2 regions of the Arthrobacter sp. 210 2 genome follow, and region 2 is predicted to be linked to the other one. Evidence: predicted binding sites of a transcription regulator. Region 2 holds the regulator's gene; the other holds the start of a gene.
What was found. Region 2 encodes HspR, which represses chaperone genes until heat shock. Its sites were predicted from a motif close to AAGTTGAGTCNNNNNGACTCAACTT; they were not measured.

Region 1: clpB (ATP-dependent chaperone ClpB) is a predicted target of HspR. The motif match lies at 4,743-4,767, and genes of this name have one in related genera.

Annotation. Positions count from the first base shown of each region.
Region 1 covers NZ_JBNHIE010000004.1:102,387-117,439, reverse strand. The annotation lists gene AC5RWA_RS10080 (TOBE domain-containing protein) at 1-271, shown strand, start outside; gene modA (molybdate ABC transporter substrate-binding protein) at 268-1,044, shown strand; gene AC5RWA_RS10070 (ABC transporter permease) at 1,082-1,948, shown strand; gene AC5RWA_RS10065 (sulfate/molybdate ABC transporter ATP-binding protein) at 1,945-3,003, shown strand; gene AC5RWA_RS10060 (FAD-dependent oxidoreductase) at 3,040-4,194, opposite strand; gene AC5RWA_RS10055 (YciI family protein) at 4,222-4,557, opposite strand; gene clpB (ATP-dependent chaperone ClpB) at 4,797-7,439, shown strand; gene AC5RWA_RS10045 (septum formation family protein) at 7,478-8,185, opposite strand; gene AC5RWA_RS10040 (DUF3073 domain-containing protein) at 8,459-8,692, shown strand; gene AC5RWA_RS10035 (VOC family protein) at 8,940-9,716, shown strand; gene purM (phosphoribosylformylglycinamidine cyclo-ligase) at 9,780-10,925, opposite strand; gene purF (amidophosphoribosyltransferase) at 10,922-12,592, opposite strand; gene AC5RWA_RS10020 (hypothetical protein) at 12,652-12,966, opposite strand; gene AC5RWA_RS10015 (S-(hydroxymethyl)mycothiol dehydrogenase) at 13,207-14,292, shown strand; gene AC5RWA_RS10010 (MBL fold metallo-hydrolase) at 14,292-14,912, shown strand; gene AC5RWA_RS10005 (FdhF/YdeP family oxidoreductase) at 15,012-15,053, shown strand, end outside.
Region 2 covers NZ_JBNHIE010000004.1:206,772-221,824, reverse strand. The annotation lists gene dnaK (molecular chaperone DnaK) at 1-753, shown strand, start outside; gene AC5RWA_RS10575 (nucleotide exchange factor GrpE) at 756-1,454, shown strand; gene AC5RWA_RS10570 (DnaJ C-terminal domain-containing protein) at 1,731-2,702, shown strand; gene AC5RWA_RS10565 (heat shock protein transcriptional repressor HspR) at 2,718-3,143, shown strand; gene AC5RWA_RS10560 (hypothetical protein) at 3,322-3,708, shown strand; gene AC5RWA_RS10555 (aldehyde dehydrogenase family protein) at 3,742-5,151, opposite strand; gene AC5RWA_RS10550 (NAD-dependent succinate-semialdehyde dehydrogenase) at 5,422-6,927, opposite strand; gene AC5RWA_RS10545 (HpcH/HpaI aldolase family protein) at 6,998-7,801, opposite strand; gene hpaH (2-oxo-hept-4-ene-1,7-dioate hydratase) at 7,786-8,571, opposite strand; gene hpaD (3,4-dihydroxyphenylacetate 2,3-dioxygenase) at 8,574-9,653, opposite strand; gene hpaE (5-carboxymethyl-2-hydroxymuconate semialdehyde dehydrogenase) at 9,697-11,238, opposite strand; gene AC5RWA_RS10525 (GntR family transcriptional regulator) at 11,276-11,959, opposite strand; gene AC5RWA_RS10520 (fumarylacetoacetate hydrolase family protein) at 11,952-13,412, opposite strand; gene AC5RWA_RS10515 (FAD-binding monooxygenase) at 13,634-15,053, shown strand, end outside.

The DNA.
Region 1 (15,053 bases), 100 kb from region 2:
CCGGCATGCTCAAAAGCTGGCGCAGCTCCCGGACGATCCGCACCGGACGGGCAGTTCTGCCCGCAACAGGTTTACCGGGCTGGTCACCGGCATCACTGCGGACACGGTGATGGCGCAGGTGGAGCTGCAGTGCGGACCGTTCCGGGTGGTGTCCCTGATGAGCAGCGAGGCTGTCCGGGACATGGGGCTGGAGCTCGGGTCGGTGGCCACTGCGGTGGTCAAAGCCACCACCGTCATCATCGAAACCCCGCAGGGAAAGGGTGCCCCGTGAGAGGGAGAATTCCCGCAGTGCTGGCAGTGGCGGCCCTCACGCTGGGCCTCGCCGGTTGCGCAGGCAGCGCTTCCCCCGGGGATGACACAGGGGAAGGGACGCTCACGGTCTTCGCGGCGGCCTCCCTCACATCCAGCTTCAGTGAGCTGGCCGAAATGTTCGAGGCGCAGCATCCGGGAACGGACGTCACTGTCAGTTTCGCGGGATCGTCGGACCTGGCAACGCAGATCAGCCAGGGCGCTCCGGCGGATGTCTTCGCCTCGGCCGACACCCGGAACATGGAAAAGCTTGGTGATGCCGGACTGCTGCAGGGGGAACCCCGGACCTTCGCCACCAACACCCTGGCCATCGCAGTCCCGCCGGGCAACCCTGCAGCCATTAACTCCTTTGCCGACCTCGCAAGGGCAGGAACACGGCTGGTGACCTGTGCCCGGCAGGTGCCGTGCGGTGCGGCCGCCGCCGCACTCTCGGAACAGCACGGAACCAGGCTCAGTCCGGTCAGCGAGGAGAACTCGGTCACCGACGTCCTGGGCAAAGTCATCTCCGGAGAAGCCGACGCCGGGCTGGTCTACGTCACGGATGTGCGGTCCGCCGGGGACAGCGTGGAAAGCGTGCCGTTCCCGGAAGCGGCCGGGGCAGTCAACACCTATCCCATCGCAGTGCTGGCCGGGAGCAGGAACACCACCGCCGCCGGCGCGTTCCTGGACCTGGTGGCCGGCCCTGAAGGCCGGCAGGTGCTGGCACAGGCCGGCTTCGGGCCGGCCACGCAATGACAGGCGCAGTAGTGCTCCGCCAGCGACCCCGCAAGCCATGAGGGGGACAAAGGTGCGCGCGGCCTACACCGGGGTCCCGGGCTGGCTCTACGCCCTGGCGGTGGTGGCCGCCCTGGTGGTTGTCCTCCCGCTGCTGGCCATCGTGGCAAGAGTCAACTGGGCCAATTTCCTTCCCCTGGTCACCTCCGAACCCGCGCTCTCCGCCCTCGGCCTGAGCCTGCGCACCTCGGCTGCCAGTACTGCGCTGTGCATCGTGCTGGGTGTGCCGCTGGCCCTGGTCCTGGCGCGGGGAAGGTTCCCGCTGCAGGGGCTGCTGCGCTCGCTGGTGCTGCTTCCGCTGGTGCTGCCGCCCGTGGTGGGCGGCATCGCACTGCTCTACACGTTCGGGCGGCAGGGACTCCTGGGCGGGGCCCTGGAGGTGCTGGGGCTGCAGATCGCCTTCTCCACCACTGCCGTGGTCCTGGCCCAGACTTTCGTGGCGCTGCCGTTCCTCGTCGTCAGCCTGGAAGGCGCGCTGCGGACCGGCGGTTCGCGGTATGAGGCGGTGGCGGCAACCCTTGGTGCGCCGCCGAGGGTCGTTTTCCGGCGCGTGACCCTGCCGCTGATACTGCCCGGCCTGGCATCCGGCGCCGTGCTGGCCTTTGCCCGCAGCCTGGGCGAGTTCGGCGCCACGCTCACCTTCGCCGGCAGCCTGCAGGGGGTGACCCGGACCCTGCCGCTGGAAATCTACCTGCAGCGGGAAACGGACCCGGACGCCGCCGTCGCGCTCTCCCTGGTCCTGGTGGCCGTCGCCGTAGCCGTGGTGGCACTTGCCTACGGGCGCCCTGCCGGCGGCCGCACAGCCGGCCAGGTCTCCGGAAAGCGGACGACGGCGCCTGCTCCGGCGGGAGGGAACGTTCCGTGACGTTCTCCTTCCAGGCAGCCGTGGCAGGGCGCGGCTTCGACGTGGCCCTGACGGTGGGGCGGGAGGAAACCCTCGCCGTGATGGGACCCAACGGGGCGGGCAAATCTACGCTGCTGGCCAGCATCGCCGGGCTGCTGAAACCGGACAGCGGCCGCGCCGAACTCGACGGCCGCACGCTGTTCCACCTGGATCCCGGACACCATGCCTGGGTGCCTCCGCACCACCGGGGCACCGTCCTGCTCGCGCAGGAACCCCTGCTGTTTCCGCACCTCACTGCCTTGGAGAATGTGGCCTTTGGGCCGCGAAGTGCCGGCACCTCCAAGCACCTGGCCAACAGCCGGGCGATGCATTGGCTTGCAGAGGTAGAGGCCGCTGACCTGTCGGACCGTCGTCCTGCGGAGCTTTCCGGCGGGCAGGCGCAGCGGGTTGCGGTGGCCCGCGCGCTCGCCGCCGATCCTGCACTGCTCCTGCTGGATGAGCCCCTGGCCGCGCTGGACATCCACTCGGCGCCGCTGCTGCGCCGCCTGCTCAAGCGCGTCCTCGCCGGGCGGCAGGCCATCATCGTCACCCACGATGTCCTGGATGCCCTGATGCTTGCGGACAGGGTGGCTGTCCTGGAGGGCGGACGGATTGTGGAGGCGGGCCCCACCCGGTCCGTGCTGGAACGGCCCAGGAGTTCCTTTGCTGCCGGACTGGCCGGGCTGAACTTTGTCCCCGGAACCATGACGGGCACCGGGATCCGGGCGGGCGGGGGCCGGGAGATTTCCGGCCACCTCGAGGAACCCGCCGATGCCGGCGGGAACGACCGGCCGGGCGTGGCGGTCTTCCCGCCGTCGGCCGTGTCCGTGTTCCTCACCGACGCACACGGCAGCCCCCGCAACTCCTTCCCGGTGTCCATCACGGATCTCGAGCCCCATGGCGACCTGATCCGGGTGCGCGCGGACGGCCTCGCCGCAGACATCACGCCCGCGGCGTCGGCGGACCTGGGCCTGGTTCCCGGCATGACGGTGCACTTTGTGGTGAAGGCCGCCGCCGTGTCGGTCTACGGGACCTAGCTGTACACCTGGCCCTGGGACCCCGCTTGTGGATTCTTAGAGTGCTGCGCCGGATTTTCCGATGACTGCTGAACTGATGACCCGCTTCATGCCCGGGATGCCGGCAAGCCGGATGGCGGTGCGGCGGGCGAATGCGGCTCGCCTGGTTCCCGGGACAAACCACTGGGCGGCAGCTGCGCCGGCCTTCTGGTGCTCCAGTACCGCGGGGCGCACCCTGGCTTCGAAGGATTCCAGGGCACGGCTGATCGTTGAGTGGCGCCCCAGTTCCTCGGCCAGCACACCGGCAGCAGCCATGCCGAGGGATGCGCCCTGGCCCGCGAGCAGTGAAACGGCTGCAGCGGAGTCACCCACCAGGACAACGCGGCCCGTGTGCCAGCGGGGCATCCTGATCTGGGCTACCTGGTCGTAATAGATGTCCCGCGGGCATTGCTCCAGGGCGGCAGGGCAGATCCACCCCAGGCCGCCGTACCTGGACCGGAGCAGTGCCCGGGGATCCTCCGGAAGCCCGGGACTGTCCGTGCGGTGGACGGCCATGGCGGTGATCCGGCCGTCACGAAGCAGGTAGAAGAACATCGCCTCGTTCCGGGTGTCCGTGATGGCGAACCGGTTCCCGAGGCGGGCGGCGAGTTCCGGGTCGCTGAAGGAGTAGGCGCCCAGCTGGAAGCCGAGATAGCGGAAGAACCCGTCTTCCGGGCCGAAGGCGAGCTCACGGGTCACGGAGTGGATCCCGTCGGCGCCGATGAGCAGGTGGGCCTCCAGCACCTGGCCGTCGTCAAGGGTCACCGCCACGGACTCCCGGCTCTGGCCCACCGACACTACGGTGCGGCCGTACTGAAGCTCCACGCCGGGAGGCACTGCTTCGCGAATGGCACGTTCCAGGTCCGGGCGGAGGATGCTGACCAGCCCGCCACCGGCAACCTGCGCGAATCCGGAGAAGGGAAGGGTGGCCCGTGCCCTGCCTTTCCGGTCAACGTAGTCCACCTGCCGGACCCGGTAGCCCAACTCATGGAGCCGGGGGACGATGCCCAAACTGGCCGCTGCACGCCACCCGGGGCCGAAGAAATCGATCATGTACCCCAGCGGCCGAGGACCCTCGGACTGCTCCACCACCACCACGTCCCAGCCGCCACGGGCCAGGAACGCCGCGCTGGAGAGCCCACTGATTCCGGCCCCGCAGATGACGGCTTTCACCGGGATTCCCGATCGACCGGTTGGGCTCTACATTCCCGGCAGGTCCAGGGATTCGTACACCTGGATGCTGGAACCGGGCATCATCAGGTGTGGGTGGCCGTCGAACAGGGCCTGCGCGGACCCAAGGTCCTGCGCTTGGACAATGGCGTAGCCGGCCACGCCGTTTGTGGTGTCAGACGCGCCGGTGCTGGTAATTTCCTTGCCGGCCCCCAATGGATTGCCCATGTCCAGGATGCCCTCACCGGCGCGGGCTGCCCACTCCATCCAGGCTTTCATGCCCTCCTGGGCCGCTTCCGGCGTGCTTTCCTGCATCTGCTCCTGGGCTGCCTTCGGTCCAAGGTAAAGAACAACGAACTTCTTCATTGACTGTCCCCTCTCAAAATGGGCCGGCGGAACGTCCACCGCGGTCCCACGCCCGATCCTAGAGTGCGCAGCCCGGGAAGGGGAACCACCAATATGTGGGCCCAATAGGGCCGGTAGCCCCTGTCGCCAGCATTATCGAGGTGTTTTGCTGTAGGCAAACATGGTATGGAACCGGCCCAAAACCAGAGTTGAGCGTAGTAGACTCAACTTAGAAAACTTATCCCCGAAAGGAGCCCTCTTTGGACGTCAAATTCACTACCAAGAGCCAGGAGGCTCTCTCGGCTGCGGCCATGAACGCCTCCACGGCAGGCAACCCGCAGGTGGAACCGGCCCACCTGCTCAAGGCGCTGATGGACCAGCGCGAGGGCGTCGCCGTCGCGCTTTTGCGCGCCACCGGCGCCGACCCGGACGCCGTCAGTGTCCAGGCGAGCAGCGCCATCAAGGCGCTGCCGGCCACTTCCGGTGGCTCCAGCCAGCAGGCACAGCTTTCCCGTCCTGCCCTGCAGGCCATCCAGAATGCCAAGGAAGAGGCGGACCGGCTGGGCGACACCTTCGTCTCCACCGAGGTCCTCCTGCTGGGCCTCGCGGGCGGAAACGATGCAGCAGCCCGGGCGTTGCGCGACGCCGGCGCTTCCCGTGAAGCGCTGCTCGCTGCCCTTCCGGGTGTCCGCGGTGACCGCAAGGTGGATAACCCGGACCCGGAGAACACCTTCCAGTCGCTGGAGAAGTTCGGCACGGACCTTACCGCCATGGCGCGGTCCGGAAAGCTTGACCCGGTGATCGGCCGGGACACGGAGATCCGGCGCATCGTGCAGGTCCTGAGCCGCCGCACCAAGAACAACCCCGTGATCATCGGTGAACCCGGCGTGGGCAAGACCGCCGTCGTCGAGGGGCTGGCTCAGCGCATCGTGGCCGGGGACGTGCCGGAAAGCCTGCGCGGCAAGACCCTGATCGCCCTGGACCTGGCGTCCATGGTGGCCGGCGCCAAGTACCGCGGTGAGTTCGAGGAGCGGCTGAAGGCCGTGCTGGAGGAGATCAAGAACTCCGAAGGCCAGATTGTCACCTTCATCGATGAGATCCACACGGTGGTGGGTGCGGGTGCAACCGGCGATTCCTCCATGGACGCGGGCAACATGCTCAAGCCCATGCTGGCCCGCGGCGAGCTGCGGCTGATCGGTGCCACCACGCTTGATGAATACCGCGAGAACATCGAAAAGGATCCCGCCCTGGAACGCCGCTTCCAGCAGGTGTACGTGGGCGAGCCCAGCGTGGAGGACACCATCGGTATCCTCCGCGGCCTCAAGGAGCGCTACGAGGCGCACCACAAGGTCACCATCTCCGATTCCGCCCTGGTGGCGGCCGCTACGCTCTCCAACCGCTACATCTCCGGCCGCCAGCTTCCGGACAAGGCCATCGACCTGGTGGACGAGGCCGCGTCCCGGCTCCGGATGGAGATCGACTCCGCACCGGAGGAAGTGGACCAGCTGCAGCGCGTTGTGGACCGGCTCACCATGGAAGAGCTGGCTCTGCAGGGTGAAAAGGACGAGGCCTCCGTTGAGCGCCTGGCTGCCCTGCGGGCGGACAAAGCGGACAAGGAAGAGGAGCTGAACGCGCTTAAGGCCCGCTGGGAGGCTGAAAAGGCCGGCCTCAACCGGGTCGGCGACCTGAAGGCGAAGCTGGACGAGTTGCGTGGCGCCTACGAAAAAGCGGCGCGTGAAGGCGACCTGGAGACGGCGTCCCGCGTTCTCTACGGCGAAATTCCCGCGCTGGAGCGGGAGCTGAACGCCGCCGCCGAGGCCGAAGCCGCCGTCACGGACAAGTCCTCGCAGATGGTAGCGGAGCAGGTGACCGCGGACGACATTGCCGAGGTCATCTCCGCCTGGACCGGTATCCCTGCGGGCCGCATGCTGCAGGGTGAAAGCCAGAAGCTGCTCCATATGGAGGAGGAGCTGGGGAAGCGGCTCATCGGCCAGGGCAAGGCCGTCACGGCCGTGTCCGACGCCGTCCGCCGTGCCCGGGCAGGCATCAGCGACCCCAACCGGCCCACCGGTTCCTTCCTCTTCCTGGGCCCCACCGGCGTGGGCAAGACCGAGCTGGCCAAGGCCCTGGCGGACTTCCTGTTCGACGACGAGCGCGCCATGGTCCGGATCGACATGTCCGAGTACGGCGAGAAGCACTCCGTGGCACGGCTGGTGGGTGCACCTCCGGGCTACGTGGGCTATGAGGAGGGCGGCCAGCTCACGGAGGCCGTCCGGCGCCGGCCGTACTCGGTGGTGCTGCTGGACGAGGTGGAGAAGGCCCACCCCGAAGTCTTCGACATCCTCCTGCAGGTGCTCGACGACGGGCGCCTCACCGACGGCCAGGGCCGTACCGTGGACTTCCGTAACGTCATCCTGGTGCTGACCTCCAACCTGGGCAGCCAATTCCTGGTTGACCAAAACCTGGATGCCGAAGCCAAGCGGAACGCCGTAATGGCCACCGTGAACGCCTCCTTCAAGCCGGAGTTCCTGAATCGACTGGACGAAGTGGTGCTGTTCGACGCTCTGAACATGGAGGAGCTCGCGCGCATCGTGGAACTGCACGTTGGCGAACTGGGCCGGCGCCTGCACGAACGGCGGCTCACGCTGGAGGTTACCGACGGGGCGAAGGCCTGGCTCGCCATCTCCGGCTTCGATCCCGCCTACGGGGCCCGGCCGCTCCGCCGCCTGGTCCAGCGCGAGATCGGCGACCGGCTCGCTAAGGCCATCCTCTCCGGCGACATCAGCGACGGCGACACCGTGCTCGTGGACACCGCGGCCGACCTAGGGGAGTTGGCAACAGGCGACGTGGACGCCCTGACCGGCGCGTCAAATTCCGGACTCTCCGTCCGTCGGAAGGAATAAACGCAAAAAGGGTGCGTGCTGCCCTGGCGGCCTGGCCGCTAGGGCAGCACGCTCGCGTTGATGACGTTGCCGCCGTCTGCAGTCACGTAGCAGTCCACCCTGCGGTCACCGGAGCCCCAGCTGGTATCGCTGGGGAAGCTGCGCTGGAAATTGAGCGGGTACTGGTCGGCCGCCGGGCCCAGCCTGGCAGCCTGGCAGGCTTCCAGTGCTTTGGCCTTGAGCGCGTCCGCCCCGGGGTAGTCCCCGGCCTCCGGGTAGCGGAAGACTGCCACCAGCTGTGCGGAATGGCCTGTGTCGCACGGGACCACCCTGGACGCCAGCGCTTCGGGGTTGAAGTCGGCGAAACAGTCGCCCAGCGCATACTCGGTGGCCGGCACTCCTTCCCGCGGCAGGGGCAGCGGTGTTGCGGGCGGGGTGACAGTGGTCTCAAGCACGCCGGAAGTTTCGGCATCCGCTGTTTGGGAACCCTGGCCGGAGTTCAGCCAGATGGCGAGCCACACCAGTCCGCTGACCACGGCCAGGAGCACGACGACGAAGAACGCCTTCCACAGGGCGCGTTTGGTTCCTGCCCGCATCCTTGGCTTCGCTTCCGGCACATGCTGGGACCAGGTGACGGATTCGGGTGCGGGGGCAGGGCCTGCGGCTGGGCTGTGACCGCGGCCGGGGTCCTCGTTCCCGGCAGGAACCTTCGGAAGGCCGCCAGTGGGCGGCGAGGTGGGCTTCGGCGGGACGTCCTGGTTGTTCACGTGGGTGCATCCTCCTGCGTTCTTTCCGCGGTGGCAGCCTGTCAGCCGTCCAGTTTCGGCAGTTGTTTTAGCGACTCTACCGAAGAAAAAAGCTGGAAACTCGCGGGTGGAGCAGAGGAATAGTAGCGCAAACCACGGCAGGGCGTCCCGTCTGGCAAGCAGGGCAGGCGGAAAGCATGTAATCTAGGTGTACGACAAATTGACCAAACATTCCGGGGCCTCACCTACGCCAAGGTGACCACCTCCGGTCCAAGTACAAAAGGGGGTCACGCCATGGGGCGCGGCCGTCAAAAGGCAAAAGCTACCAAGCAGGCTCGGGATATCAAGTACTACTCCCCGAACACTGACTACTCGGCACTTCAGCGTGAGCTGACGGGTCCAGGCAGTCGTGCCACGAGCCATTATGCGAATGAGCCGGTCGAACCGGACTATTCGGCTTATGTGGATAAGTACGCGGATGATTTGGAAGAAGACGACGACGAGGTAGACACCCGTCGGATCGGCTAGTTGTCGCAAGCTGCCAACGCCTGAGGGCGGCAGCCCTGTGACGCCGCGGCACCAATGGATGCAGCAGGTGTTTCTGCAGTTTCCAATGGATCAGTGCAGCGCTTCTTTTTCAGTACCCTGATCCCCGCGGATCCAGGGTCCTGACTTCAGTTGGAAAGCCCGCTGTCCGCACCTTCAAAGGTGCTGGCAGCGGGCTTTTTGTTGCCGGTTTGCCGGGCAGTCCTGCCCGCACTGGTAGCCTGACCGCATGACTGCCCGCACCAAGTACGCCGAGGGTGAGCCCTGCTGGGCGGACCTGCAGACACCCGATGTTGCCGCTGCCAAGGACTTTTACGCGACGGTGTTCGGCTGGACGTATGAAGACCTGCCCACGCCGGATGGCCGCAGCTTCGCCCGCGCCTTCATGAATGGGCAGCTCGTCGCGGTCATCGCCCCCCAAAACCCGCTGCAGCAGGCTGCCGGAACCCATGCCCAGTGGAACATCTACCTCGCCTGCAGTGATGCCGCAGCCACTGTGCAGGACGCCGGCCACGCCGGCGGGGCTGCGGAGTTCGGACCCGAAACAGTAGGGGATACCGGCGTCCTCGCTTTTCTGAGGCCTCCCGGGGGCGGTACTACCGGCATCTGGCAGGCCGGAACGCATGCAGGAAGCCACCTGTACGACGAACCCGGTGCACTGGCATGGGCGGAACTGTCAACGCCCGAGCCGCAGGCCGCCGTCGGCTTCCTCCAGCAGCTTTTCGGGCATGAGGTCACCGAATATCCCCAGGACGACGGCGGCAGCTACAGCACGCTGCTGGTGCAGGGTGAGGAGGTGGCCGGGGTTGTCCCTGCCGAGGCGGGGGAGGAAGCCGGCTGGCAGATTTACTTTGGTGTTGCCGACCTTGCCGCAGCCGTACAGTCCGCAGTGGCCGCCGGCGGCGGGATTCTTGTGGAGCCGGACGACCGCCCGGGGAATGGTTCGTTGGCCACCATCCGCGATCCGCAGGGCGGGATCCTGAACCTCATCCAGGTACAGGGTTAAACGCAGCGGCGCCCCGCAGCCGCCCGTCAGAGGGCGGCCGCGGAGCGCCCACGGGAGTAGTGCTTACGCGTAGGCGTTGACCAGGCGGACTGCGCCGCCGTCCACGCCCTTGGCGCCCTGGACATAGTCCGGGCCGGACTTCAGGATTGAGTCCGAATCCTCGGTGACAGTGCCCATGACCCAGGACGGGAGGCCACGGTCGTTCAAGCGGGATACGGCGGCGTCCGCCGCTTCGGGGGAAACGATGGCCACCATGCCCACGCCAAGGTTGAGGGTGCGCTCCAGGTCTGCCAGCGGGACGTTGCCCAGCTCGGAGACCAGCTTGAAGATGGCCGGCAGTTCCCAGGTGGCGCGGTCCACCGTTGCCACCAGCCCCTGGGGGAGGACGCGCGCCAGGTTGGCGGCGAGGCCGCCGCCGGTCACGTGGCTGAAGCCGTGAACGGCAGCGCTGCCCGTCACCGGGAACGTGCGGGCCAGGTCCAGGCAGTCCGCGGCGTAGACGCGGGTGGGCTCGAGGAGCTCCTCGCCCAAGGTACGGCCGAGTTCGGAAACCTGGCGGTCCAGTGCCCAGCCGGCGTGGTTGATCACGCGGCGCACCAGGGAGTAGCCGTTGGAGTGCAGGCCTGAGGAGGCCATGCCGATCACCACGTCGCCCGCGCGGACGCGCTCCGGGCCCAGGAGGTGGTCCGCCTCGATGACACCGGTGGCGGCACCGGCGACGTCGTACTCGTGCTCGCCCAGCAGGCCCGGGTGCTCGGCGGTTTCGCCGCCCACCAGCGCCGTGCCGGCCACCGAGCAGGCAGCCGCGATGCCGCGGACGATGTCTGCGATGCGCTCCGGCACCACCTTGCCGCAGGCGATGTAGTCGGTCATGTACAGGGGTTCGGCGCCCACCACCACGATGTCGTCCACCACCATGCCCACCAGGTCGAAACCGATGGTGTCGTGGATGTCCATGGCCTGGGCGATGGCAACCTTGGTGCCCACGCCGTCGGTGGAGGTGGCAAGGAGCGGCTTCTTGTAAGTCAGCAACCGGGAGACGTCGTAGAGGCCGGCGAAGCCGCCCACCCCGCCGATCACCGAAGAGTTGTGGGTTGCCTTGATGGCACCCTTCATGAGCTCGACGGCGCGGTCGCCGGCTTCAACATCGACGCCGGCGGAGGCGTAGGTGATGCCGGCGTTGTTTGCGGCGGGCGTTGCGGAAGTCATACGGACTCTTTCTTGTCAGCGCCGGCGGCGGCGTGTACGTCCGGCACGAGGTCGGCTTCGGTCAGCAGGTTTTCAAACTCGGAGTCCGGTCCGGGGTCGCAGCCGGTGGCGCCGGACTTTTCCGCCGGGTCCACTTCGGGGTCCACGGCAAGGGCCGCAGTTTGGCCCGGGAGGGCGGACGGGGAGGGCTTCAGGCCGCCCAGGTCGGTGCGCTCCAGGAGGTTCTTGCCCAGCTTGTCCGAACCCGGGAGTTCGATGGGGTACTTGCCGGTGAAGCAGGCGGTGCAGAGGCGTTCACGCGGCTGCCGGGTGGCGCCGATCATGCCGTCCTCGGAGATGTACGCCAGCGAATCGGCACCGATGGCCTGCGAGATCTCCTCGATGGTGGCGCCGTTGGCAATCAGTTCCGCCCGGGAGGCGAAGTCGATGCCGTAGAAGCAGGGCCACTGGACGGGCGGGGAGGAAATCTTGACGTGCACGGCGGCGGCGCCGGCCTCCCGGAGCATCCGGACGATGGCGCGCTGGGTGTTGCCGCGGACGATCGAATCATCCACCACCACCACGCGCTTGCCGCGGATCACGGACTCAAGGGCGTTGAGCTTGAGCCGGATACCCAGCTGGCGGAGGGTCTGCGAGGGCTGGATGAAGGTACGGCCCACGTAGGAGTTCTTGACGAAGCCGTGGGCGAAGGGGATGCCGGATTCCTCGGCGTAGCCCACCGCGGCAGGGGTGCCGGATTCCGGAACCGGAATGACGATGTCCGCAACCTGGGTGTTTTCCCGGGCCAGCTGGCGGCCCATCTCCACGCGCGATTCGTAGACGGAGCGGCCGGCGATGGCGGCGTCCGGGCGCGCAAGGTAGACGTATTCGAAAACGCAGCCGGCCGGCGTGGGCTCGGCGAAGCGCTTGGAACGCACGCCCTCTTCGTCGATGGCGATGAACTCGCCGGGCTCGATTTCGCGGATGAAGCTGGCGCCCACGGTTGCCAGTGCGGACTGCTCCGAGGCGACCACCCAGCCGCGCTCCAGCCGGCCAAGGACCAGCGGGCGGATGCCGTAGGTGTCCCGCGCGGCGTAGAGGGTGCCTTCGTCCATAAAGACAAAGCAGAAACCACCCTTGATCTTGGGCAGGAGTTCGGTGGCGGTCTCCTCGAGGGTCTTGCCCTCTTCGCCTTCCAACAGGGCCGTGACCAGGGCGGTGTCCGAGGTGTTGCCCTGCTTCATTTCACCGGTGAGGTTGCCGCCGTTGCGTTCCAGGATCATGGCGTTGAGCTCGGCGGTGTTGGTCAGGTTGCCGTTGTGCGCCAGGGCCACGGTGCCGGTGCTGGTGGCACCGAGGGTGGGCTGGGCGTTGGCCCAGTGGCTTGCGCCGGTAGTGGAGTAGCGGCAGTGGCCGACGGCCAGGTGCCCGGTCAGGGTGTTCAGCGTGGTCTCGTCGAAGACCTGGGAGACAAGTCCCATGTCCTTGTAGACGTTGATCCGCTTGCCGTCGCTGGTGGCTATACCAGCCGACTCCTGACCGCGGTGCTGCAGTGCATACAGCCCGTAATAGGTAAGTTTTGCTACTTCTTCACCTGGTGCCCAGACTCCGAAGACGCCACAAGCGTCCTGCGGGCCTTTTTCGCCAGGGAGAAGATCATGGGAAAGTTTTCCATCGCCGCGTGCCACTGGTCGATTATCTCACGACATGGGGTATGACTTTTCCGGCCCGCGGTTTATGACCGGAGCTAGGGCTGGGGATCGGTGTCCGGCTCAGAGTCGGGAACTGACTCCACCACGGCCCGCTGCCGGCGCTTAATACTGCGGCGGTCCAGGATAAGGGCCAGCGCGGCGCCCAGGATGGCACCGAAGCCGGCAAACATCACCAGGAAGAAGCCGAAGACCGAGCCGGCATCGAAGCTGGCGTTCCCGGGAAGGCCGTACGCCACTACCGCCGCGGCCACAATCCCCACCAATGCGCCCAGGATCAGGAAGGGCACATATTTGGGGGCCCGGCGCACTGTTACTTCGCGCCGCTCAGCAGGGGGTTGTTCAGAAGCCATGCCATCCAGCCTACTGCGGGCAGCAGATTAAGCACTCCAGACTGATATATCTATTGACAGGGGCTGTGGCCACTGTCATATTTTCCTGTAGCGCTATGCGCAATTGGTTGTGTAATACGCAATTTATTGCGGCTGGCAAACCAGGAGGACGGCCTCGTCAGGCACATTTGCGTCAGCTAGATTGGCACGTGGTGCCGAGTCGCCGGATCCGCCCGGGTCCAGGAAAGGAACACGAGAACAATGGTCCATAAAGTTCAAGCCGTCATCGCCCGGGAGAAGGATGCCCCGGTTTCGCTGGAGACCATCCTGGTGCCGGACCCGGGTCCGGGGGAGGCGCTGGTGGATATTCTCACCTGCGGCGTCTGCCACACTGACCTGCATTACAAGCAGGGCGGCATCGGCGACGAGTTCCCGTACCTGCTGGGCCATGAGGCCACCGGCGTGGTCAGTGCTGTTGGTCCGGACGTCACCGAGGTGTCCCCGGGCGACCGCGTGATCTTGAACTGGCGTGCGGTGTGCGGCCAGTGCCGGGCGTGTGCCAAGGGCCAGCCGCAGTACTGCTTCAACACGGCCAACGCTACCCAGAAGATGACCCTGGAGGACGGCACCGAACTCTCCCCGGCCCTGGGTATCGGCGCCTTCGCGGAGAAGACGCTGGTCGCGGCGGGGCAGTGCACCAAGGTCGATCCCGAAGCTGATGCTGCCGCGGTGGGCCTGCTGGGTTGCGGTGTGATGGCCGGCATTGGCGCTGCCATCAACACCGGTGAAGTCAAGCGCGGCGAGTCCGTGGCCGTGATCGGCTGCGGCGGTGTGGGCATCGCGGCGATCGCCGGTGCGAAGCTGGCCGGTGCCACGACGATCATCGCCGTGGACATCGACGACAACAAGATCGAGATGGCCAAGTCCCTGGGCGCCACGCACGGGGTGAACTCCAAGCAGGAAGACGCCGTCGAGGCGATCCGTGCCCTCACCGGGGGCAACGGCGCTGACGTGGTGATTGACGCCGTCGGCCGTCCCGAAACCTACAAGCAGGCGTTCTACGCCCGCGACCTTGCCGGCCGGGTGGTCCTGGTGGGCGTCCCGACGCCGGAAATGACGCTGGAGCTGCCGCTGCTGGACGTGTTCGGCCGGGGCGGGTCGCTGAAGTCCTCCTGGTACGGCGACTGCCTGCCCTCCCGCGACTTCCCGATGCTGGTCAGCCATTACAAGCAGGGCAACCTGGACCTGGACGCCTTCGTGTCGGAGCGCATCACCATCGACCAGGTGGAGGAAGCCTTCGAAAAGATGCACCAGGGCAAGGTCCTGCGCTCGGTGGTGGAACTGTAATGGCAGTACAGATTGAGAACCTGGTCACCTCGGGCACGTTTTCGCTCGACGGCGGCACGTGGGACGTGGACAACAACGTCTGGATCGTCGGCAACGACGAGGAATGCGTGATCATTGACTCCCCGCACGACGCCGCGGCGATCATCAACCAAGTCCGCGGCCGGAAGGTCAAGGCCATCCTGCTGACGCACGCGCACAACGACCACATCGGCGCCGCCCGGGAAGTCGCAGACGCCGTGGGCGCCCCGATCGTGCTGAACCCGGAAGACCTGGTCCTGTGGAAGCAGGTCTACCCGGACTACGAACCGGACCGGGAGCACCACGATGGTGACCTGTTCGAAGTCGGCGGCGCTACGCTGCGGGCCATCCACACCCCTGGCCACTCGCCGGGCTCCACCTGCTTCTACCTGGAAAGCGAAGGAACGGTCTTCACCGGGGACACGCTGTTCAATGGCGGCCCCGGGGCAACCGGCCGGTCCTACAGTGACTACCCCACCATCCTGGCCTCGATCCGGGAGCGGCTGCTGGTGCTGCCGGCCGAGACGGTGGTCCGCACCGGCCACGGCGACAACACCACCATCGGCGCGGAGCAGGAAACCCTGGCGAAGGTCGCCCAGTAGCCATTGAAGTAACAGCAGTGTCCCGCAAAGGCGCGCCAGGAACCTTGGTGCGCCTTTGCTGGTGCCAGAACTACGTATGCCGGTAAGGAAGTTGGAACAATGAAGTTCGGTAAGCTGCCCGCACCCGTTGCGGACATCAAC
Region 2 (15,053 bases):
CTGTCCCTCGGTATTGAAACCAAGGGTGGCGTGATGACGCACCTGATCGAGCGCAACACCGCCATCCCCACCAAGCGGTCCGAGACCTTCACCACCGCTGACGACAACCAGCCGTCCGTGGCCATCCAGGTCTTCCAGGGCGAGCGTGAGTTCACCCGCGACAACAAGCCGCTGGGCACGTTCGAGCTGACCGGCATCGCGCCGGCTCCGCGCGGCGTCCCGCAGGTTGAGGTCACCTTCGACATCGACGCCAACGGCATCGTCCACGTCTCCGCGAAGGACAAGGGCACCGGCAAGGAACAGTCCATGACCATCACCGGCGGCACCGCGCTCTCCAAGGAAGACATCGACCGCATGGTTCGTGACGCCGAGGAGCACGCAGCCGAGGACAAGGCCCGCCGCGAGGCAACCGACACCCGCAACAGCGCCGAGCAGCTCGCCTACTCCGTGGACAAGCTGATCGCCGACAACGCCGACAAGCTGCCCGAAGAGGTCAAGACCGAGGTCCAGGGCGACGTCGACGACCTCAAGAAGGCCCTCGAAGGCACCGACGACGCCGCAGTGAAGTCCGCTTTCGAGAAGCTGCAGGCTTCGCAGGGCAAGCTGGGCGAGGCCATCTACGCCCAGGCCGGTTCGCCGGACGGCGCCACCGGTGCCGCAGGCGCTGAAGGTGCAGCCGGTTCCGAAGGTGCCAAGGCTGACGAGGACATCGTCGACGCCGAGATCATCGACGAAGACGAAGCGAAGAAGTAGCCATGCCGCACCACGGTAACGAGGAAGAGCACAACTCATCCACAAACCAGGAGCGCATGGGCCAGCAGGGCAACGGACAGGAACCGGTCATCCGGGACAACCGCAAGGTTGACCCGGTGACCGGCCAGGCCCGGCACCCGGAGGGCGGCCAGTCCGCCGCCGGCGCTTCGGCCGGTGAAACGGATTCCGACGGCGACGCGCTCGCCCAGGCCGAGGAGATCCTCAACGGCATCGACGTGCCGGCCGAGGAATCCGTGGCCCAAGGGGTTCCGGCAGGCTCAGCCACCGTCGAGGCAGCCGAGCTGAAGAACGACCTCCTCCGCCTGCAGGCCGAGTACGTCAACTACCGCAAGCGCGTTGAACGCGACCGTGCCGTGGCAGGGGAGATGGCCGTCATCGGCGTCCTGAATTCCCTGCTTCCGGTCCTGGACGACGTCGACGCCGCGCGGCAGCACGGCGACCTCACCGACGGGCCCTTCGCCGCGATCGCCACCAAGCTGGAGAACGCGCTGAAGACCTACGGCCTGGTCCGCATCGACGAGACCGGCGTGGAGTTCGATCCCACGATCCACGAGGCCCTGATCCAGCAGCCCGGCGACGACATCGAGGTTGACACCGTCAGCCAGGTGCTCCGCTCAGGCTACAAGTCAGGCGAACGCGTCCTCCGGGCCGCACAGGTGATCGTCGCAGTGCCGGCTTAGTCGGGGTACTTCCGGTGCTACGCCGGATAGGGGGCGGTGCCCGCTCCGCGGTGCCCTCCACACCGCCGCCCCCTATCCGGCCTCCGCACCGGCTGGTCATCTCGCCTAAGGTGAGGTAACCACAAAGCTCGCAGCGGTACAGGGGCCCCGGGAGTGGCATCGGGCCTGCCGGAGCGTGGCGGCTGGGGTCCGCAAGGACCCAGCCGCCACGCGAAGGGGCGGGGGCCCCTGTACCGCGGAGAGCTGTTAGTTAGAAGACTTTGAAAGGAAACGCCATTGGCTAGCCAGGATTGGGTGGACAAGGACTTTTACAAGATCCTTGGTGTTGCCAAGGACGCTTCCGACGCCGATATCAAGAAGGCTTACCGGAAGCTGGCCCGCGAGCACCACCCTGATACCAACTCGGGGAACACTGCTTCCGAGAAGAAGTTCAAGGACATCTCCGAGGCCTATTCGGTGCTCTCGGATCCCGACGAGCGCCAGCAGTATGACGCCATCCGCGCCATGGGCGGCGGGGCACGCTTCGCTCCCGGCGGTGCCGGTGGCGGCAACGGCGGGTTCGAGGACATGTTCGGCGGCCTGTTCACCGGCAACACCGGCCGGCACGCGGGCGGCTTCAACCCCTCCGCCGGAGGCATCCCGCCCGAGTTCGCCGACCTGTTCGGCGGCGGCTTCGGCCAGACCGGCTTCCAGCGGGCGCCGTCAAAGGGTGCCGACCGCACCGCGTCCACGAGCATCTCGTTCTCGGGCGCCATCCGGGGCACCACCATCGGCCTGCGGGAACCCAGCGGCGAGGTCATTGATGTCCGTGTGCCCGCCGGCATCAAGGACGGCCAGAAGATCCGCGTCCGCGGCAAGGGCCAGCCCGGCCCGGCCGGCAACGGTGACCTGGTGGTCACCGTGTCCGTCAAGCCGCACGAGTTTTACACGCGCGACGGCGACAACCTCCGCATCCACGTCCCCGTCACCTTCCCGGAGGCTGCCCTGGGCGCCGACATCGAGGTGCCCACCATCGACGGCGAAAAGGTGCGGGTCCGCGTTCCGGCCGGGACGCCGTCGGGCCGTACACTGCGCGTCAAGGGCAAAGGCGTGAAGACCTCCAAGGCCACCGGCGACCTGCTGGTGACCATCGACGTCGCCGTTCCCAAGAACCTGAATAAGGAAGCCGAAGCTGCGGTCAAGGCGTTTGCCGAAGCCACGGCCGGTGCCGACGTCCGAGAGGGCCTGGCCGCCAAGGCCCGGTTGTAGGAGCGGAGGTGTTGCGTGGAGATCAATGCTGACCAGCCAATCTTCGTGATTTCGGTGGCAGCTGAGCTTGCGGACATGCACCCCCAGACGCTCCGGCAGTACGACCGGCTGGGCATCGTCTCGCCCAGCCGTGCACCCGGAAAGTCCCGCCGCTACTCGCAGCGGGACGTCAACATGCTCCGGGAGGTGCAGCGGCTGTCGCAGGAAGGCGTCTCGCTGGAAGGGATCAAGCGCATCCTGGAACTCGAAAACCAGGTGGCCGCCCTCCAGCGGCGCGTCTCCGAACTTACGGAGGAACTCACGCGCCGCCCGCAGTCCTTCGATTCCCGCATCTTCGCTGCAGGCGCGGCCGGCGATGTGGTGAGCCTGGCCCGCGGCCAGCGTCCGCGGCCCCGCTCCCAGGCAGTGGTGCTCTGGCGGCCCCGGGCCATCGGGCAATAACTGGGCACAGGGCAATAAGTACCTGATATTGGTCGCGGGTCGAAAATAGAGTACCCACTACTCGTGACCCTTCCACCCCCGGAAACTTCAATGGAACCACCGCTGGATCAGCAGTGGTTCCAAGTTTCTGGGGGTTTTCCATGTGTGGTTCCAACAAGGCCCGGCCATGAGCCCGGGGATGGAGGCGGTGTCCGCGTTCAGCGGCTCGGTCCCCGGCCAGCTCCTGCTCGCCATTGGGCAAACGATCGTGGTGGTGTGCGTCTGCTTCGACATGGTGCGGGCCCTGTCCGTCCCGAGGTCGCACCGGCGCTATGTAGCCAGCACCGTTTTCCGGACCCTGGCCATCCCGTCCATCATCGCCAACGGCCTGACGGTCCTCATCGCACTGGTGGTGGCATCCTGGATCGATGTGGTCATGGGCATGTTCGTGCTCATGGCCATCATCTTCCGGCTGCACCACGACAAGGACGAGGACAACTGGTGGAAGGGCAAGGGCAAGAAGCTCGCCCGGTGGGCCCGGCGGCAGTTTGCCGGCCGGACCGCCGCCGCCCCGGCGATGGGGTAATCCCGTCGCCAGGGCAGCACGCCGGTATTTGGCTTAGCCGTTGATGACCTGGGGTACGCCGAGGGCCTTCAGGCCTTCGACCCCGAACTCGAGGCCGTAGCCTGACTGCTTGGCGCCGCCGAAGGGGATGCGGGGGTCCACAGCGCCGTGTTTGTTGATCCACACGGTGCCGGCCTGGATGCGGGAGGCGACCTCGCGTGCCGCTGCAAGGTCCGAGGACCAGACGGAGGCGCCGAGGCCGACGTCGAGTCCATTGGCTTTTTCCACTGCTTCGTCGATGGTGCTGTAGCGGATGATCGGCAGGGCGGGGCCGAACTGTTCTTCGGCGACGAGCGGGTTGTTGTTGTCGATGTCCGCCACCAGGGTGGTGGGGTAGAAGTAGCCGGGCTGGTCGGTGTCCGGGTTTCCGCCCAGGAGTACGCGGGCGCCGGAGTCCTTGGCGGCCTCCACGAGGTTCGCGACGACGTCGTACTGTGCTTTGTTTTGCAGGGGGCCGAGGACGTTGTTCTCGTCGAGGCCGTTGCCCATGGGCATGGCTTTGGCGACGGCGGTGAGTTCTTCGCAGACGGCGTCGTAGATGTCGTTGTGGACGTAGAGGCGTTTGAGGGCGGCGCAGGTTTGGCCGGTGTTGAGGAAGGCGCCCCAGAAGATGTCTTCGGCGATGGCTTTGGGGTCGGCATCGGGCAGGACGATGCCGGCGTCGTTGCCGCCCAGTTCCAGGGTGAGGCGTTTGACGGTGTCGGCAGAGGATTTGATGATGGCGCGGCCGGCGGCGGTGGAGCCGGTGAACATGATTTTGCCGATGGCGGGGTGGTTGGTGAGGCGGGCGCCGACTTCCCGGCCGCAGGAGACTACCGACAGGATGCCGTCGGGGAGTTCTTCGTTGAGGACCTTGACCAGGGCCAGGACGGAGAGCGGAGTGTTGCCGGATGGCTTGACCACGACGGCGTTGCCCATCCGCAGGGCCGGGGCAATCTGCCAGATGGCGATCATCATGGGCCAGTTCCAGGGACCGATCGCGCCCACAACGCCGATGGGCTTGTAGTGCAACTCCGCATAGGTCTGGCCGTCATCAACAAGAGTTTCAGGCTCAAGGGGCAGCCCGGCCGTGGCGCGCAGCCACGCGACGCAGGCGCCCACCTCGAAGCGGGCGTTGGGGCCATTCAGCGGCTTGCCCTGCTCACGGGAGAGCAGCTGGGCGAGTTCCTCGGCGGAGCGTTCGACGGCGTCGGCGGCCTTGAGGAGCGCGGCGGAACGGGCGTCGTGGCCCAACGCAGCCCATGCCGGCTGCGTCTCGACGGCGGTGGCGACGGCCTGCTCGAGGTATTCGAGGCTGTGGATGGGGGCCTCACCTACCGCTTCACCCGTGGCCGGGTCCAGGATGGTCCGGGTGGGGCCGGACGTGGGGGTAATGGACGCAAGAAGCGCATCATAGGTTTCCAAGGTTTACTCCACTTCGAGTAGGCAAGGGCGCCGGCCGGGCGGCCTGGCGGGTTGCTTCCCAGTCTGGCCGAGCTTGCCGCGCGTCTCTTGTCTATGTGCGCAGGACCCTTGACGTTGAAGGAACGGTCACGCGCGTTGCTCAGCACCTGCGTCACGCAGGGCACCGTTTTGCGGGACGACCGACGGCGGGTCCCGGTTTTCCGGGGGTCCCGCGATTGCGGTGCATCAAAAGCGTGCCGTGCGTGACGTCGGTGTTTGCGTTGACCGGGGTCAGCGCGCGTACGGGTTGGCGATGCCGATGTATTGGGTGGTGGTGTATTCGGCGATGCCTTCGGTGCCGCCTTCGCGGCCGAGGCCGGATTGTTTGACGCCGCCGAAGGGTGCTGCGGCGTTGGAGATGACGCCGGCGTTGAAGCCGACCATGCCGAACTCGATCTGCTCGGCCACCCGCAGCAGCCTGTTGAAGTCGCGGCTGTAGAGGTAAGAGGCGAGGCCGTACTCGGAGGCGTTGGCCAGCCGGATGGCGTCCTCTTCGGTGGTGAAGGTGGTGACGGGGGCGACGGGCCCGAAGATTTCCTGGCCCAGGATAGCCGCACCGTTGGGCACATCGGCGAGGACGGTGGGCTGGTAGAAGTAGCCGGGCCCGTCCACGGGTCCGCCGCCGGTGACGGCCACCGCTCCGGCGTCGACGGCGGCAGCCACCAGGGCGTGGACGTCGTCGCGGGCTCCGGCGTCGATCAGCGGACCCACCTGCGTTGAAGCTTCCGTGCCGCGGCCGGTGGCCAGGGCGCCCATGGCCGCGGCGAACTTCTGCGTGAACTCGGCGGCGACGGATTCGTGGACGAGGAACCGGTTCGCTGCGGTGCAGGCTTCGCCCATGTTCCGCATCTTGGCAGCCATCGCCCCTTCGACGGCGGCGTCCAGGTCGGCGTCTTCGAAGACGATGAAGGGGGCGTTCCCGCCGAGTTCCATCGAGGTCCGGAGCACGTTCTGCGCGGCGTCTGCCATGAGGCGCTTGCCGACCGGGGTGGACCCGGTGAAGCTCACTTTCCTGAGGCGGGAGTCCTTCAGCAGCGGCCCGGAGATCCCGGACGCGGAGGAGGAAGCGACGACGTTCAGGACCCCGGGCGGGAGGCCGGCGTAGAGCATGGTCTGGGCAAAATACTGGGCCGTGAGGGGTGTGAGTTTGGCGGGTTTGAGGACCATCGTGCAGCCCGCAGCAATTGCGGGTGCGACTTTGCGGGTGGCCATCGCCAGGGGGAAGTTCCACGGGGTGATGAGCAGGCAGGGCCCGACCGGCTTGTGCTGGACGAGGATCTTGTTCTTCCCCTCCGGCGACGTCAGGTAGCGGCCGTAGTCGCGGACGGTTTCCTCGCTGAACCAGCGCAGGAATTCGGCGCCGTAGGTGACCTCGCCGCGGGCCTCGGCCAGGGGCTTGCCCATCTCCAGGGTCATGAGGAGGGCAAAGTCCTCGGCACGCTCGGTGACCAGGTCGAAGGCGCGCCGGAGGATCTCGGCCCGCACCCGCGGCGCGGTCCGGGCCCAGGACGCCTGGGCGGCGTCGGCGGCATCCAGTGCGGCGACCGCGTCATCGCTGGTGGCGGAGGCGAGCGTGGCCAGCACCTCCCCGGTCGCGGGATCGTGCACGTCAAACGTGCCGCCGTCGGACGCGTCGCGCCACTGCCCGCCAATCAAAAGGCCGGTTGGAACGGACGCAAGGAGTGCGGCTTCGCGCTCCCGTGAGATGGCAGGGGAAAGTGCGGGAGAAAGAGTCATGGTGCTCCTAGGGAAGTTCAGGGTTTCGACAGGCTCAACCACCGGTGGCGGGTTACGGGCTCAACCACCGTTAGTAGCTGGCAGGGGTGTCGCCGTCGGCCTTCTGGATGTACTGCTTGGCAAGGGCTTCGGAGCCTCTTGCCAGGAGGGCGACGTCGGCGCCGACCAGGATGAAGTCTGCGCCGTGGTCCAGGTAGTGGCGGGCCGTGTCCGGGTTGAAGGCATTCACCCCGGCCGGCTTTCCGGCGGCTTTCGCGGCGGCGAGGCAGTGTTCGACGGCGGCGCGCACCTCAGGGTGTTCCTGCTGTCCCAGCAGGCCCATGGAGGCGGCGAGGTCGGAGGGCCCGACGAAGACGGCGTCCACGCCATCGACTTTCAGGATGTCCGCCACAGAGTCCACTGCCGCCGTCGACTCAATCTGGACGGTGACGCTGATGGTCTCGCCGGCCCGGGCCAGGTAATCCGGCACCCGGTTCCAGCGGGCGGCGCGGGCCAGGGCTGACCCCACTCCGCGAACGCCCATCGGCGGGTAGCGGGTGGCCGCCACGGCGGCCTCGGCCTCGGCGACGGAGTTGACCATGGGGATGAGGAGGTTCTGCACGCCGAGGTCCAGGTACTGCTTGATGATCACGGTGTCATTCACGGGCGGCCGGACCAGGGTGTGGACCGGGTAGCCGTGGATGGCCTGGAGCTGGGTGAGGACGGACTCGAGCCCGTTGGGGCTGTGCTCGGCGTCCACCAGCAGCCAGTCCAGGCCGGACCCCGCGCACAGTTCGGCAACCAGGGGGCTGCCGGAGCAAACCCACATCCCGGCCAGCGGGCGCTTGGCCTCACCCAAAGCGGACCGGAAGGTGTCCTCTATTCGAAGCGGCATGTGACACTCCCCGAAGGTCCGTAGTCAGCGTGAACGGTGTCACCCTTGTAAACCCAGAGCGGGCGGGTGAATGAGCCGGCGAGGATGATGTCACCGGCCTTCAGCGAATCGCCGTGGGCGGCAATCTTGTTGGCCAGCCAGTGCACTCCGTTAGCGGGCTGGTCCAGGACTCCGGCGGCCACGCCGGTCTCCTCCACGGTCTGGTTCTTATACAGGATGGCCGAGACCCACCGGAGGTCCACGGCGTCCGGCTTCACCGGGTTGCCGCCGATCACCATGGCGCCCATGGCTGCGTTGTCGGAGATGGTGTCCACGATGGTCCGGCCCTCCATCTCGATCCTGGAATCGAGGATTTCCAGGGCCGGAACCACGTAGTCGGTGGCCTTCAGGACATCGAAGATCGTGACCCCGGGACCCTTCAAACCGTCCTTCAACACGAAGGCCAGCTCCACCTCCACCCGGGGGTGGGTGTATTTGTCCCACTCCACCGAGCAGCCGGTCTCCAGCACCATGTCATCAAAAATGGCCCCATAGTCCGGCTCCGTGATGCCCGTGGCCGCCTGCATGGCCTTGGACGTGAGGCCGATCTTGCGCCCCACCAGGGTCCGGCCGGCCTCCTCGTTCCGGCGCCGCCACAACTGCTGCACGGCGTAGGAGTCCTCCACGGTCATGTCCGGGTACCGGGCAGTGAGCCGCGGTACGGGGGTGCGGGTGCGGCCGGCCTCCACCAGCTCGTCCGCGATGGCCTCGATCGTCCTGTCATCCAGCATGGCTACAGCTGCGCTCCCAGCTTGAAGCCCTCAGCCCCGGCTGCTTCGCTGGGCCGGGTGTAGGAGAAGCCGTCGGCGCCGACGGTGACGGCCATTTCGCTCTTTTCCTCACGGACGATGACCGGCTGGGGGTTGCCGTCCAGGTCCAGGACCAGGGAGGCTTCGGTGTACCAGGAGGGGACCACGGGGTTGCCCCACCAGTCGCGGCGCTGGTTGTCGTGGACGTCCCAGGTGATGGTGGGGTTGTCGGGGTCGCCTGTGTAGTAGTCCTGGGTGTAGATCTCGATGCGGTGGCCGTCCGGGTCCAGGATGTAGAGGTAGAACGCGTTGGACACGCCGTGACGGCCGGGGCCGCGTTCGATCCGGTCGCTGATCCGCAGGGCGCCCATCTTGTCGCAGATCTGGATGATGTTGTGCTTCTCGTGCGTGGCGAACGCGACGTGGTGCATGCGCGGGCCGTTGCCGCCGGTGAGGGCGGTGTCGTGGACGGTCTGCTTGCGGTGCATCCACGCGGCGTAGGTGACGCCGTCGGAGTCCTTGATGTCCTCTGAGACGCGGAAGCCGAGGTCCTCCAGGTAGGCGCGGCCGCGGGGGACGTCGGGGGTGACCTGGTTGAAGTGGTCCAGCCGGACCAGTTCGCCGGCGGAGTACAGGTCGTAGCGCTGGGTGAGGCGCTCCACGTGCTCCACGTCGTAGAAGAACTCGTAGGGGAAGCCCAGCGGGTCCTCGACGCGGACGGAGTCACCGACGCCTTTGGTGAAGCCTTCCTTGCGGCGCTCAACCCGGCAGCCCAGTTCCTTGTAGTAGGCCTCGGCGGCGTCCACCTCGGCGGGGGACTTCACCCGGTAGGCGAACGCGGCGACGGCGGCGATGGGTCCCTTGCGGAGCACCAGGTTGTGGTGGATGAACTCCTCGAGGGAGCGCAGGTAAATGGCGTTCTCGTCTTCCTCGGTGACGTGCAGGCCCAGGACGTCAACGTAGAACTCGCGGGACTTGGCGAGGTCGGTGACCACGATTTCCATGTAGGCGCACCGGACGATGTCCGGTGCCGGGACGGATGGGGTGGGGACGAAGTTGGTCATGATGGTCTCTCTTCTTTGAGCAGGTTCTTCAGTAATTAAGGGGTTAGCCTTCGTTGGCGGCGGAGGTTTCGATGCTGCCGAACTTGGGAGTGTGGACGGTGCCGAGGGTGATGTGCACCGCCTGCTGGTCGGTGTAGAAATCGATGGAGCGGTAGCCGCCCTCGTGGCCCAGGCCCGAGGCCTTCACGCCGCCGAACGGCGTGCGGAGGTCGCGGACGTTGTGGCTGTTGAGCCACACCATGCCGGCTTCGACGTTCTGCGAGAAGTTGTGGGCCCGGGTGAGGTTCTGGGTCCAGATGTAGGCGGCGAGGCCGTATTTGGTGTTGTTGGCCAGGGCGAGGGCCTCGTCGTCGTTCTCGAACGGGGTGATGGCCACGACGGGTCCGAAGATTTCCTCCTGGAAGATCCGGGCGTCGGGGGCGACGTCGGCGAACACCGTGGGTGCGATGTAGTTGCCTTCGGGCAGGTGGTCGGGGCGGCCGCCGCCGGCCAGGAGCCGGCCTTCGGACTTGCCGATCTCCACGTAGGAGGCCACCTTTTCGTAGTGCTCCGGGTGGACCAGGGCGCCCACCTGGGTCTTGGGATCGTGCGGGTCTCCGACCACGATGTTCCTTGCACGGGCGGCGTACTTTTCGCAGAACTCGTAATAGATGGCGCGCTCGACGAGGATGCGGGAGCCTGCGGTGCAGCGTTCGCCGTTGAGGGAGAAGACCCCGAACAGCGCCGAATCGATCGCGGCGTCCAGGTCGGCATCGGCGAACACGACACACGGGGACTTGCCGCCGAGCTCCATGGACAGGCCCTTGAGGTTGGCGGCCGCGTTCCGGAAGATCGTCTGGCCGGTGGTGGTTTCGCCGGTGAAGGAGATCAGCGGGACGTCCGGGTGCTTGACCAGGGCGTCGCCGGCTTCCTCGCCCAGGCCATTGACCAGGTTGAACACGCCGTCCGGGAGCCCGGCGTCCTTGAAGATGGTGGCCCACAGTGAGGCCGAGAGCGGGGTGAACTCGGCGGGTTTGAGGACGACTGTGTTGCCGGTGGCCAGGGCCGGGGCGAGCTTCCAGGACTCGAGCATGAACGGGGTGTTCCACGGGGTGATGAGGCCTGCGACGCCGATCGGCTTGCGGTTCACGTAGTTGATCTGCGAGCCGGGGACCTTCATGGCGTCGTCGAACTGGGCCACGATCAGGTCCGCGAAGAACCGGAAGTTCTCGGCAGCACGGAGCGCCTGGCCCTTGGCCTGGGTGATCGGCAGGCCGGTATCGAACGTTTCGAGCTCGGCGAGCCGGGCTTCCTGGGCCTCGACCGCGTCCGCGATCCTGTTCAGGATGCGGGCGCGTTCGCGGGGCTTCATCTTCGGCCAGGGGCCGTTCACGAACGCTTCGCGTGCGGCGGCAACGGCGAGATCGATGTCCTCTTTCTGGCCGGCGGCGGCGGTGGCGTAGTTCCGGTTGGAGACCGGGTCCAGCACATCGAAGGTCTTGCCGCCCACGGAGTCAACGAACTGGCCGTTGATGTAGTGCTGGATGTGGGTGGGCAGATCCTGGGGCACGTAATGGGCGGTTGTTTCTGCTGCAGTGAACGTCATTGTTGTTTCCTTACTGCTTCTGAACGGGTGGGGAGTGTCAGATGGTTTTGGCCTGGGCGAGGTAGGCGTCCAGGGTGGCGGAGCGGTGGAGCCGGGCGGCTTTTTCGATGGCGTCGGCATCGGCGCCGGATTCGATCAGCTTCAGGAGTGCTTCGTGTTCGTCCACGGAATCGCGGGCGCGGCCGGGGACGAAACGGAAGGTGGAGGACCGCAGTGCTGCAAGCCGGTTCCAGCCGCGGTGGACGAGGTCCAGGATGTGCGGGTTGGGGCAGTGCTCAAACAGGACGCTGTGGAATTCCTGGTTGAGCTGGGTGAAGCGGACGGGATCAAAGTGCTCCAGGCATTCGCGCATCTGCTCGTTCACGGCCCGGGCCCTGGCTATTGCCACAGCATCGATCAGGGGAGCGGACAATGCGGTGGCGGCGCCTTCCACGATGCTCAAGGTCTGCATGGTGTAGAGGTATTCGGTGGGGTCGATCCCGGCCACCGTGGCACCCACGTTGCGTTCGAACGTCACCAGGCCTTCAGCCTCCAGCCGGCGGATGGCTTCGCGGACCGGAACCACGCTGAACCCGAGGTCCTTGGCGATGGCGCCCAGGACCAGCCGGTAGCCGGGGGTGTAGGTGCCTTCCACAATGCGTGCCTTGACGGCCTGGTAGGCCTGTTCGGACTTGCTGCCGGCAGGGGCCGCAGCGGAAAACTCAGCCAATGTTTCAGTCATTCGCCTCGCCTGCCTTCCATTCCTCGTACCGGGCCTGCCACTCGGCGTTCATCGGGTAGAGGCCGTCCACGCTGTTGCCCTGCTTGACCATCTCGAAGATAAACGCTTCTTCCTGCTCCTGGGCGATGCAGTCGTCCACGAGTTCTTCGGCGATGGCCGGCGGGATCACCAGGATGCCGTCGGAATCGGCCACGATGATATCGCCGGGCTGGACGGTGGCGCCGCCGCAGGCGATGGTGATGTCCGTGTCCCACGGGATGTGGCGGCGTCCCAGCACTGCCGGGTGCGGGTTGGCGAAGTAGGTGGGCATGTCCAGGCCGGCCACGGCGGTGTAGTCGCGGACGCCGCCGTCGGTGATGATGGCAGCGGCGCCGCGGACCTGGGCGCGCAGGGCCAGGATGTCGCCCACGGTGCCGGTGCCCTTTTCACCGCGGGCCTCCATGACCAGGATTTCGCCCTCGTTCACGGAATCGATGGCTTTCTTTTGGGCGTTGAACCCGCCACCGTGGGTTTTGAACAGGTCCTCACGGTTGGGCACGTACCGCAGGGTGCGGGCCAGTCCCACCACCCGGCGGTCCGGCCGGGTGGCCTGCAGGCCGTCGATGCTCACGTTGTTAAGGCCGCGCTTGCGCATCTGGGAGGACAGGGTGGCCGTGGCCACGCTCTCCAGCTTGGCCTTCAGCTCAGGGGTGAGGGTGCTGGCAGGGGCAGGAAGGCCAGCAGCCTCGCGTGAGCCCCACGCCTCCTCACGCTGCACGTCGTCAACCTTCGGTCCGGCACCAAAGTCAGCGAACGGCGTCGTGCCTTCCTCCACCCTGGTGACCAGGCGGCCAGTGGAGAGGCCGCCGGCGGACACTTCCACTTCGAGGACGTCACCGGGTTTGGCGACGGAGGCGCCGGCGGGGGTGCCGGTGAGGATGATGTCCCCTTCCTCGAGGGTCAGGAGCTGGGACAGGTCCGCCACCAGCCGGGCGAACGGGAAGAGCAGGTCTTCCGTGGTGTCGTCCTGGACCAGCTGGCCGTTATGCCAAGTGCGGATGCGCAGCTGGGCGGGGTCGACGGCGTCTGCCGGGATGAGTGCCGGGCCCACCGGCGTGAAGCCGTCACCGCCCTTGGACCGGAGGTTTGATCCCTTGTCCGCGTAGCGCAGGTCGTAGACACCGAGGTCATTGCTGGCAGTGACGGCGGCAACGTGGCTCCAGGCGTCATCGATGCCCACCCGGCGTGCGGTTTTGCCGATGACCAGTGCAATCTCGCCCTCATAGCCCAGCAGTTCGCAGCCCGCGGGGCGTTCGACGGCGCTCCCCGTCAGGGAGAGCGACGACGACGGCTTGAGGAAGTAGGAGGGCTGCGCCGGGGTTCGTCCCCGCTGGGCAGCACGGCTTGGGTAGTTGATGTGCACCGCGATCACCTTGCGTGCCGCAGCCAGGGTGTCGCCGCTGACCTGCTCCAAAACTGTCTCCCTTATCAGGTACGAAATCGTATACGATCACTTTCGCTCGATACCTGGCGGTTGTCAACCCCTGCATTCCGGCCTCTTCCGGCACTCTTGTCGTCTGCATCACAGGTGGCGTACAGTGATGCTCCAACAGCAGGTTTTCTCATATGGAAACCCCAGTTCTATTATCGAACACCTCTTGGCTTCCCAGCCACACAACGAAGTGAGGACATCCCGTGCAGTTTCACCATCACGGTTACGTATCCGGAGACCCGCGGGTAAAGCCGGCCGCCGGCGTCGGACTCAACCGCCCCGATGAACTTCCGGACGAGGTTGACGTGCTGATCGTCGGCACAGGTCCTGCGGGAATGCTCGCCGCCGCGCAGCTGTCCATGTTCCCGAATGTCACCACGCGGATTATTGAGCGCCGTCCCGGACGGCTCGCGATCGGCCAGGCCGACGGTATCCAGGCGCGCAGCGTCGAGACTTTCCAGGCCTTCGGCTTTGCCGAACGGATCATCGCGGAGGCATACAGGATCACCGAGATGGCGTTCTGGAAGCCGGACCCCGCCAACCGCTCGAACATCATCCGGACGGCCCGCGCCGTGGATGATGAGATGGGCATCAGCGAATTCCCGCACCTCATCGTCAACCAGGCCCGCGTGCTGGACTACTTCGCCGAATTCGCGGCCAACTCGCCTACGCGCCTGAAGCCCGACTACGGCTACGAGTTTCAAGGCCTGGAGGTTACGGAGCAGGGCGAGTACCCCGTGGCCGTGACGCTGCTCCACACCGCGGGCCCAAACGAAGGCCGGGAGCGCGTTGTCCGCGCCAAGTACGTGGTGGGGGCCGACGGCGCCAGGAGCAAAGTGCGCGCGGCAATCGGCTGCACCCTCGCCGGCGACCAGGCCAACCACGCCTGGGGCGTGATGGACACCCTCGCCGTCACCGACTTCCCGGACATCCGCACCAAGTGCGCCATCCAGGGTGAAAAGGGCAGCATCCTGCTGATCCCCCGGGAAGGCGGCCACCTGTTCCGCATGTACGTGGACCTTGGCGAGGTGGACCCGGCCACGCACCACGCCGTGCGCAACACCAGCATCGAACAGATCATCGACAAAGCCAACGAGATCCTCCACCCCTACACCCTGGACGTGCGGAACGTGGCGTGGCACAGCGTCTACGAGGTGGGGCACCGGCTCACCGACAGGTTCGACGACGTCCTGCCGGAGGACCGCGGCACCCGCACGCCGCGCGTCTTCATTACCGGCGACGCCTGCCATACCCACAGCGCAAAAGCCGGCCAGGGCATGAACGTGTCCATGCAGGACGGCTTCAACATCGCCTGGAAACTGGGGCACGTCCTCGAAGGCCGCAGCCCGGAGAGCCTGCTGTCCACCTACTCGGCGGAGCGCCAGGTGGTGGCCAAGAACCTGATCGACTTCGACAAGGAATGGTCCACCATGATGGCCAAAAAGCCCGAGGAGTTCGAAAACCCCTCGGACCTCGAGGACTTCTACGTGCGCACTGCCGAATTCCCAGCCGGCTTCATGACCGAATACGCGCCGTCCATGCTGGTGGCACCCGCCACGCACCAGGGCCTGGCCACCGGCTTTCCTGTGGGCAAGCGCTTCAAGTCCGCGCCCGTGGTCCGCG